Regions from separate parts of the Shewanella spartinae genome, predicted to be linked through region 1. Evidence: predicted binding sites of a transcription regulator. Region 1 holds the regulator's gene; each other region holds the start of a gene.
The links. Region 1 encodes NrdR, which represses ribonucleotide reductase genes. Its sites were predicted from a motif close to AAACACNANATNTNGTGTTT; they were not measured.
Positions count from the first base shown of each region.

Region 1 (3,281 bases):
AGCCGGTAAGGGCCACGGTCTCGGCTGAGATATCGGCCACATAGCCGTCGGCCATCTGCTCGACTACGGTCAGACACACGCCATTGGTGGCGATACTGTCACCGAGTTTAACGTCACTTAAATCCAGCTTGCCGCTAGCCACCGTCAGGCGAATATCATCGTCGCGACGCTCAATTTTTCTCAGGCTGCCAACAGCCTCGATGATCCCAGTAAACATGACTAACTACTCTTTATCGCTCGGTAAATGATTGTGACTCAATTGAAAGGTGAGGCGTCTGTCGGCCCCGATCGCACGCTCGTCGCAAAGCTTGAGCGCGGGCAGCTGCGTCATCTCAGTATAGTCCGGCAGTGCCAGCAGGTTACGGCCATGGCCGCCTAAGATTTTCGGCGCCTGATACAGCACCAGCTCGTCTGCCAGCCCCTGCGCCATGAAGGCGCCGGCCAGGGTCGCCCCAGCCTCGACCATCACGCTGTTAAGCTGAGATCCCAGATGTTCCAGCAGCGCCTTTAGTGGCACCTGCCCATTGTCACTCGGCAGTTGCAACTGACTCACATGCTCAGGCCAGGCGCTCGCCACGGCCTCGGGATAGGGCTGACAGCTCACCAGCAGCACGGGGGATTGTGTCTCAAACAGTTTAGCCTTGGCACTTAGGCGCGCACGGGAGTCGAGCACCACGCGAAGTGGCTGACGAATATCGACCTCGGTTAACTGCTCGCCCAGGCTGCCCAGCTCCTGATGACGTACATTCAGGCTAGGGTCGTCGGCCAGTACCGTCTCTATGCCGGTCACGACGGCATCGAAACGGGCGCGCATGCGCTGCACGTCACGGCGCGCCTCTGGACCTGTGATCCACTTTGAGACGCCGTTAGAGAGCGCCGTCTTACCATCCAAGCTGGCGGCAAGCTTGATGCCGACCCAAGGCAGGCCGCTGCGCATCCGCTTCATGAAGCCTGGGTTAAGTGCTGCGGCCTCTTCCTGGTGCAGACCCACCTCGACCTCAATGCCTGCATCTTGAAGCATCTTGATGCCACGACCTGACACCTGAGAATTAGGGTCGGTCACCGCCACCACCACGCGGGAAACCTCAGCCTTGATCAGCGCCTCGGCGCAGGGGGGCGTGCGGCCATAGTGGCTACAGGGCTCTAAGGTTACGTAGGCGGTGGCGTCTTTGGCCTTATCGCCGGCCATACGCAGCGCATGCACCTCGGCGTGAGGGCCGCCGGCGGCGATATGAAATCCTTCGCCCACCAGGGTCTCTCCCTGGACTATTACACAGCCGACATTAGGGTTGGGACTGGTGGTGTATTGCCCCTTGCGGGCCAACTGGATGGCACGCGCCATCATCTGGGAATCAAATTTGGACCAGGCCATGCTCATCGCCATCTCTTGAGAATAATTGGGGAAGCCCGATACGCATCGATTACGACTTACCCGACTTGCTCTTATCGTTTTGCAACTTGGCAATCGCCTCGCCGAACTCGGAGACATCTTCGAAGGCGCGGTACACAGAGGCGAAGCGGATATAGGCCACCTTATCGAGGTTGACCAGGTGATCCATCATCAGGTTACCTATCATCTTAGAGGTCACTTCGCGCTCGCCCGTGGCTCTCAGGGTCGATTTGATCTTGCTTAGCGCCTGCTCTATCTCGTCCATCGACACCGGGCGTTTCTCGACCGCCCTCAGCATGCCGCCACGCAGCTTGTCTTCGTCGAAGGGTTGGCGACTGCCATCTTGTTTAACCACACGCGGCATCACCAGTTCGGCGCCTTCGAAGGTGGTAAATCTCTCGTGGCAAAGCAGACACTCGCGGCGACGACGCACCTGATGACCATCGGCCACCAGACGAGAATCGATCACCTTAGTGTCGGTTGCGCTGCAAAACGGACAATGCATTGAGCCTCCAGCAAATGCTAATCGGTATCTTGGGGAGCTTTCCCTTGAAATAGATACAAAAATGGCCGCTACCAATATTAAATCAGTAGCGGCCATCGGAGTTTACCCGATTTACCCCTTAAGGTTAACCGTAAACAGGGAACTTAGCGCACAATTCAAGCACCTGGTTCTTCACGCGCTCGATAGTGGCTTCGTTGTTGATGTCATCTAACACATCACAGATCCAGTTGGTCAGCTCAACCGCTTCAGCTTCTTTGAAGCCACGACGTGTGATGGCTGGCGAACCGATACGCAGGCCCGAGGTCACGAAAGGTGAACGTGGGTCGTTAGGTACTGAGTTCTTGTTTACCGTGATGTTGGCACGGCCCAACGCCGCATCGGCATCTTTACCTGTGATATCTTTAGCGATCAGATCCAGCAGGAACAGGTGGTTTTCGGTTCCGCCAGAAACCACATCGAAACCGCGCTCGATGAAGGTGTTAGCCATCGCCTTGGCGTTAACCACTACCTGCTGTTGATATTCCTTGAACTCAGGAGACAGCGCTTCCTTGAAGGCTACCGCCTTACCGGCGATAACGTGCATCAAAGGACCACCCTGACCACCTGGGAATACCGCAGAGTTCAGCTTCTTGTACAGGTCTTCATCGTTCGCCGCAGACAGGATAATACCGCCGCGAGGACCGGCTAGGGTCTTGTGAGTAGTAGAAGTCACCACGTGTGCGTGTGGTACTGGGTTTGGATAGACACCGGCGGCGATAAGACCTGCAACATGAGCCATGTCGACAAACAGGTAAGCGCCAATCTTGTCGGCGATTTCACGCATGCGCGCCCAGTCGACGATACCAGAATAGGCAGAGAAACCACCGATCATCATCTTAGGCTTGTGCTCAACGGCCAGACACTCCATCTCGTCGTAGTCGATCTTGCCAGACTCGTCGATGCCGTAAGGAACTATGTTGTACAGCTTGCCAGAGAAGTTTACTGGAGAGCCGTGCGTCAGGTGACCGCCGTGAGCCAGGTTCATACCCAGAACGGTATCGCCTGGTTGCAGTAGCGCCATGTAGACTGCGCTGTTAGCCTGTGAGCCGGAGTGAGGCTGAACGTTAGCATAGGTCGCACCGAAAAGTTCCTTGGCGCGTTCGATGGCCAGGTTCTCGACGATGTCGACATGTTCACAACCACCGTAGTAACGCTTGCCAGGATAGCCTTCGGCGTACTTGTTAGTAAGCTGAGAACCTTGAGCCTCCATCACGCGAGGAGAGGTGTAGTTCTCCGAGGCGATTAGCTCGATGTGCTCTTCTTGACGACGAGTCTCTTCCTGGATCGCTTGAAACAGTTGCGGATCAAAGTCAGCGATGTTCATCTCTTTTTTCAGCATTGGTCACT
Region 1 covers NZ_CP080418.1:1,367,585-1,370,865, reverse strand. Annotated here, with positions in the region: gene K0I31_RS06010 (riboflavin synthase) at 1-217, opposite strand, end outside; gene ribD (bifunctional diaminohydroxyphosphoribosylaminopyrimidine deaminase/5-amino-6-(5-phosphoribosylamino)uracil reductase RibD) at 224-1,384, opposite strand; gene nrdR (transcriptional regulator NrdR) at 1,422-1,895, opposite strand; gene glyA (serine hydroxymethyltransferase) at 2,020-3,273, opposite strand.

Region 2 (3,281 bases), 1.5 Mb from region 1:
GGTTGACCTGGTGATTGCCGTGGATCTTAACGCTCACAGGAAGACACGCCATCAGCAGCTGCCCGTGGCCATCTCTTCCGATATGAAGGCGAGCCAAGCAGAGCAGGTGAAAGCCGAGAAGGAGCTGGAGAGCGGCTTCATGGATCTCCTGGCCCGGGGACGGGATTATGTCAGCGGCTTGACCGATAAGTTTTCCCTTGGCAATCGCAGTGAGCCAGGCATGTTGGCTGTGATGTCCCAGTCGATGGATATCCTGGAGCAGCGCCACAAGCGGGTGCGCCTGATGGGAGATCCGCCGGATATCCTGATCACCCCTAATGTGATGGAGATTGGTACCATGGAGTTCCACCGCGCGGGCGAGGCGATCGAGGCGGGGCAAGAGGCGGTGAGGCAGGTGGCTCATATCATCCGCGCCCGTATCGATGAGCTGGAGCGTCACTGATAGCCTGAGTAATAGTCTAAGTAATAGTCTTTAGGCGTGAGTGCATAGTTGTTAGCCCTTAGGCGTCAGTCCTTATAAACAGGAGTTGTTTAAATAAACGGCTAACATTCCTTAAGGCTTGTCTCTTTAGGAGCTGTGGCTAGGAGCTTTGGCCTGGTTTTTGCTGCTTGCAGGAATAGTTCTCTGCAGTAGTCGAAAAATTGACAATGAATTCAATCAGCCAGGCCATTAATGGTTCACAAGCCAATCTGATCGCTAACAGTTATGGCCTAGAAACACACGGCCAAGAAGCACATGGCCCTGATACACATGGAAATGGCGCACGCGATGTCGACGGCTCATCGGCCAGTGACAAGGTGACCCTGTCAAATCAAAGATCCAAGGTGCAAACGACAGGACCAGATATCCCCCAAGAGGCGGTATTTCTCTCGCCAAGGGCGGAGCGGGCGCAGAAGATAGAGGCGATGGCCAAAGACTTCTTTTCCAAAGGGCAATTTGGCATCGGCGATATTCCCAAGTTAATTCAGCGTCTGTATCAGGACGGCATCTTGTCGGAAAATCAGCTTAATCGCCTGAGCCAGGCGGGCTTTGAGATCCCAAGGGGTGATGGCTCGCAGCCGTCGCTGCTCGACTTTATCGCCAGCCAGCGCGAGCAGCTCAAGGAGAGTAAACCTGATAGCGTGATGATTGCCATGCTCGATGACGCCGAGTCTGTGCTCAAGCAGATGGACAGCCTCGACAGTCAGGGACTGAGCCAGAAGGCGGCGCGGGTATCGGCCCAGCTGTCGGTGTTTGTACAGGGCGATAACGGTCTGACGAGCAGAGACAAGGAGATGTGGCAGGGGCTTAAATCCACCATGCAATTGGCCGCCGCATCGGGAAGTTCGCAACAGGCTTCCGGGCAAATACAGCGTTATCTGGCACTATCTAAACGAATTACGTAATTTATTCACAGCTTGTCCCATTTTTATCCCGCATCTAGCTCCCTTTGCCGACTGGGTCAAGGCAAGTTTTAACGATAAGTGGCCCAGTTGGCAGTAATCTTGTGTCACAAAATTCCATCCGCAAATTAATGATCTGGATCAAGGTACTTGAGCCTAACTTGTAGCTTAATGCGCTACATATTGTGTTCATCGTCTATATTAACACTATATATGGTGTTAATTTGGCCGTTACTTGAGGAGATATTGAACAATGCCAGTGGTTATTAAGCGGGATGGTTACCGCACGCCTTTTGACGAAACAAGGATTCGAGATGCAGTGGTTGCTGCAGCAAGTTCGGCAGGTATTGATGATGTTGCCTATGCCACCGAGGTGGCCCTACAAGTACGCCAGTCGGTGGCCGAACTCGAGCAGGTGGATATTCACGACCTGCAAGATGCGGTCGAAAACCAGTTGATGGAAGGCCCCTATAAGCAACTCGCCAGGGTCTATATCGAGTATCGCCACGACAGGGATATCCATCGAGAGTTGAGCAGCCGTCTCAACCGCGAGATCCGTGGCTTGGTCGAGCAGAGTAACGCGGCGCTGCTGAACGAGAACGCCAACAAAGATTCCAAGGTGATCCCGACCCAGCGTGATCTGCTGGCGGGCATTGTGGCCAAACACTATGCCACACGCCATATTCTGCCTAAGGATGTGGTGGCGGCCCATGAGTCGGGTGAGATCCATTATCACGATCTCGACTATGCGCCTTTCTTCCCCATGTTTAACTGTATGTTGATCGATCTGGCCGACATGTTGACCCATGGTTTCAAGATGGGCAACGCCGAGATCGAGACCCCTAAGTCTATCTCGACTGCGACTGCGGTTACGGCGCAGATCATCGCTCAGGTGGCCAGCCATATCTATGGCGGCACCACTATCAACCGTATCGACGAGGTGCTCGCGCCTTTCGTCGCCAAGAGCTATGACAAACACTATCAGGTCGCGCTGACCTGGGGGATCACAGATGCCAAGGCTTTTGCCACGGCGCAGACAGAGAAAGAGTGTCACGACGCCTTCCAGTCGCTGGAGTATGAGGTCAACACTCTGCATACCGCCAACGGCCAGACGCCTTTCGTCACCTTCGGCTTCGGCCTGGGTACCTCCTGGGAGTCGCGCCTCATTCAGTCATCCATGATGAAGGTGCGCATGACGGGCCTGGGTAAGAACCGTAAGACGGCGGTCTTCCCTAAGTTGGTCTTCGCCATTCGCGATGGCATCAACCACAAGGCGGGTGACTGCAACTATGATATTAAGCAGATGGCGCTCAAGTGTGCGTCGATGCGCATGTACCCCGATATCCTCAACTATGAGCAGGTGGAAAAGGTCACTGGCTCCTTTAAGACGCCTATGGGGTGTCGCAGCTTCCTCGGCACCTACGAGGAGGAGGGCGAGCTGGTGCACGAAGGGCGTAATAACCTTGGCGTGGTCAGCCTGAACCTGCCGCGAATCGCAATCGAGGCTAAGGGCGACGAGACCCGCTTCTATCAGCTGCTTGATGAACGTCTGGCCGTGGCCCGCCGCGCCCTGGACACGCGCATCGAGCGTCTACAAGGCGTGAAGGCGAGGGTGGCACCAATTCTTTATATGGAAGGCGCCTGTGGCGTGCGTCTGCGCGCGGATGATGAGATCAGCGGCATCTTTAAGAATGGCCGCGCTTCTATCTCCCTGGGTTATATCGGCCTGCATGAGACCATCAATGCCCTCTACGGCAATGAGACCCATGTGTATGACAGCGAGGCCCTGCGCGCCAAGGCGCTTGCCATTATCGAGCACCTCAAGGCGGCGACCGTGCGTTGGCGCGAGGAGTCGGGCTATGGCTTCAGCCTCTACAGCACACCGAGCGAGAACCTGT
Region 2 covers NZ_CP080418.1:2,910,409-2,913,689, reverse strand. Annotated here, with positions in the region: gene rssA (patatin-like phospholipase RssA) at 1-442, shown strand, start outside; gene K0I31_RS12775 (hypothetical protein) at 649-1,386, shown strand; gene nrdD (anaerobic ribonucleoside-triphosphate reductase) at 1,637-3,281, shown strand, end outside.
Region 2: nrdD (anaerobic ribonucleoside-triphosphate reductase) is a predicted target of NrdR. The motif match lies at 1,586-1,605, and genes of this name have one in related genera.

Region 3 (3,281 bases), 880 kb from region 1:
CGGCTATGTGTTCTTCTCGACCATTAACCGCAACATCAGAGCCTATGTAGAGACAGTGATTGGCGCCGAGTACCTGCTTAAGATGCTACCGGTAGGCACCCACGATCATAAGAAGTACATCAAGCCTGCCGAACTTATTGGCATGGCGGATGCGGTAGATCTCGAGTGCGTCGATGCAACCGGCATCACCTACAATCCGCTGACGGAGATCTTCCGCTACACCAAGTCGCTAGAAGTTAACTATATGATCGCCACGGTTAAGCAGGATGACTGATCAAATCGTGCCAGGTGCTAACGCTGAAACGATTGAAGGTACGCGAACTGCCACTAGGCCAATAAAAGGAGTGCTGTTTGATCTCGATGGCACCCTGGTCGATACGGCGCCGGATCTTGTGCTGGCGCTTAACCTGGCGCTAAATGATTTTGGACTGCCGAGCCAACGACTGGAAGATATTCGCTTTGCCGCCTCCCATGGCAGCCTGGCATTAGTTAACGCCGCCCAGCCTCATCTTAATGATGAGGAAAAAGCGGCCGTCCAGCAGGCGCTGCTTGAGCACTACCATAATGTTAACGGCCAAGAGGCCAAGCTTTTCGATGGCATGAGTTCCCTGCTCGAGCACCTTAGCGAGCAACGCATTCCCTTCGGTGTCGTCACCAATAAGGCGGCGCGTTTCGCGAGGCCTTTGCTGCACAGGCTTGATTTAGCCGACAAGATGCCAGCCATCATCAGCGGTGATTCCACCACTCAGAGTAAACCCCATCCGGCGCCTATGCGTCTGGCGGCGTCGCAAATTGGCGTCAGCTGCCAGGGAATTCTCTACCTAGGTGATGCCAAACGAGACCTAGAAGCTGCTCGCAATAGCGACATGCTGGGGGGCATCGCCCATTGGGGTTATATTGGAAACAATGATGAGGCGCACCTCTGGCCCCACGACTTTGGCTTCAACACACCAGTCGCCGTGCTTGAACTCCTAAGACAGGACTAAGTGGCGGTTAAGTCGTGCATAAGTCACGGTTAAGTCACAATTAAATGAGATGCATCACGCGCTCTGGTGCTAGAGCGTGTGACGTGTCAGTAAAAAGTCGTCGAAGCTGAGATCGCGATCCTTTTTCGGCGTAAAAAGATCCTCAGGATCTGGCCAATATTTTAGCTTTCATGATAGGGCGAATCAGTCGCCTAAAACTTGACCCGCCGGTGCTATCGTAATTGAAAACAAGGGTTAAAGGTAAGCCGTTACTAACCCTTTGGTTTACCCCCAAGATATCCACAACTTGTCCCCTAAAAACCCGCTTGCAATATCCCACCAACCTCACTATCTTGTATCCTATAAAAGAAAAAACACCATATCTTGTGTATGGGCGGCGGTCGAAGCCACTAGAACTGCAGTAGTGCTCAGGTACTTTTTTTAACATCTTCGATTGTTTTTACATGGAAACGTAGGGCGGAGTTTTCCCTCCCAGCGATATTTAATTCAAGGCTTATCTTCAATGAACAGCAATATGCAAGTCACGAAGCGCAGTGGCGAACGTGAAACCATCGATCTCGATAAGATCCACCGAGTGATCACTTGGGCGGCCAAAGGACTGAATAACGTCTCAGTATCGGAAGTCGAATTACGTTCACACCTTCAGTTCTATGATGGAATCCCAACTGAAGCGATCCACGAAACCATTATTAAGGCCGCTGCCGACCTTATCTCGCCAGAGTCACCAGACTATCAGTTCCTTTCTGCGCGTCTGGCCATTTTCCACCTGCGTAAGAAAGCCTTCGGCCAGTTTGAGCCGCCTTCGCTTTACGACCATGTGGTGAAGTTGGTTGAGCTGGGTAAATATGACACGCATATTCTGAACGACTATAGCCGCGAGGAGTTAGATACACTCGACAGCTATATCGACCACTGGCGCGACATGAACTTCTCTTATGCTGCGGTTAAGCAGTTGGAAGGTAAGTACCTGGTTCAAAACCGTGTGACTCACGAAGTCTACGAGAGTGCGCAGTTCCTCTATATTCTGGTAGCGGCTTGTCTGTTCGCCAACTACCCGAGAGAGACGCGTCTTCAGTACGTTAAAGATTTCTATGACGCGACCTCGACCTTTAAGATCTCGCTACCTACACCTATCATGTCAGGTGTGCGTACACCGACACGTCAGTTCAGCTCTTGCGTACTGATCGAGTGTGGCGACAGCTTAGACTCAATCAATGCGACCGCCTCTTCTATTGTGAAGTATGTGTCGCAACGAGCGGGCATAGGGGTCAACGCAGGTCGTATTCGCGCGCTGGGTAGTCCAATTCGCGGCGGCGAAGCGTTCCACACAGGCTGTCTGCCTTTCTATAAGTATTTCCAGACGGCGGTGAAATCTTGCTCTCAAGGTGGCGTGCGCGGCGGTGCGGCAACCCTCTTTTATCCTATGTGGCACCTGGAAGTAGAGTCTCTGCTGGTACTTAAGAACAACCGCGGCGTCGAAGATAACCGTATCCGTCACCTGGACTACGGCGTGCAGCTGAACAAGCTGATGTACCAACGTCTTATCCAGGGTGGCATGATCACTCTATTCAGTCCATCAGACGTACCAGGCCTGTACGATGCTTTCTTCGAAGATCAGGCAGAGTTCGAGCGTCTGTATGTGAAGTATGAGCAAGATGAGAGCATTCGTAAGAAGCAGATCAAGGCGGTAGAACTCTTCTCCCTGATGATGCAGGAGCGTGCCTCTACCGGTCGTATCTATATTCAAAACGTCGATCACTGTAATACCCACAGCCCGTTCGACGCTAAGGTTGCCCCTGTACGTCAGTCGAACCTGTGTCTTGAGATCGCATTGCCGACCAAACCGCTGAACAACATCGACGATCCCGATGGTGAGATCGCCCTGTGTACCCTATCTGCGTTGAACCTGGGTGCCATCAAGAAACTTGATGAGCTGGAAAGCCTGGCCGATTTGGCCGTGCGCGCGCTCGATAGCCTACTCGACTATCAGGACTACCCAATCGTCTCGGCGCACAAGGGCTCGATGAACCGTCGTACCCTGGGTATAGGCGTGATCAACTTTGCTAACTACCTGGCTAAAGAAGGCGTGCGCTACTCAGACGGCAGCGCCAACGGCATCACTCACAAGACCTTCGAAGCGATCCAGTACTATCTGCTGAAGGCCTCGATGAATCTAGCGAAAGAGCAAGGCGCCTGCCCTGCCTTCCACGAGACCAACTATGCCAAAGGTATCCTGCCTATCGATACCTACAAGCGTGACCTCGATAAGATCTGTGACGAGCCATTACACATGGA
Region 3 covers NZ_CP080418.1:2,251,925-2,255,205, reverse strand. Annotated here, with positions in the region: gene ubiG (bifunctional 2-polyprenyl-6-hydroxyphenol methylase/3-demethylubiquinol 3-O-methyltransferase UbiG) at 1-274, shown strand, start outside; gene K0I31_RS10055 (HAD family hydrolase) at 267-986, shown strand; gene nrdA (class 1a ribonucleoside-diphosphate reductase subunit alpha) at 1,489-3,281, shown strand, end outside.
Region 3: nrdA (class 1a ribonucleoside-diphosphate reductase subunit alpha) is a predicted target of NrdR. The motif match lies at 1,338-1,357, and genes of this name have one in related genera.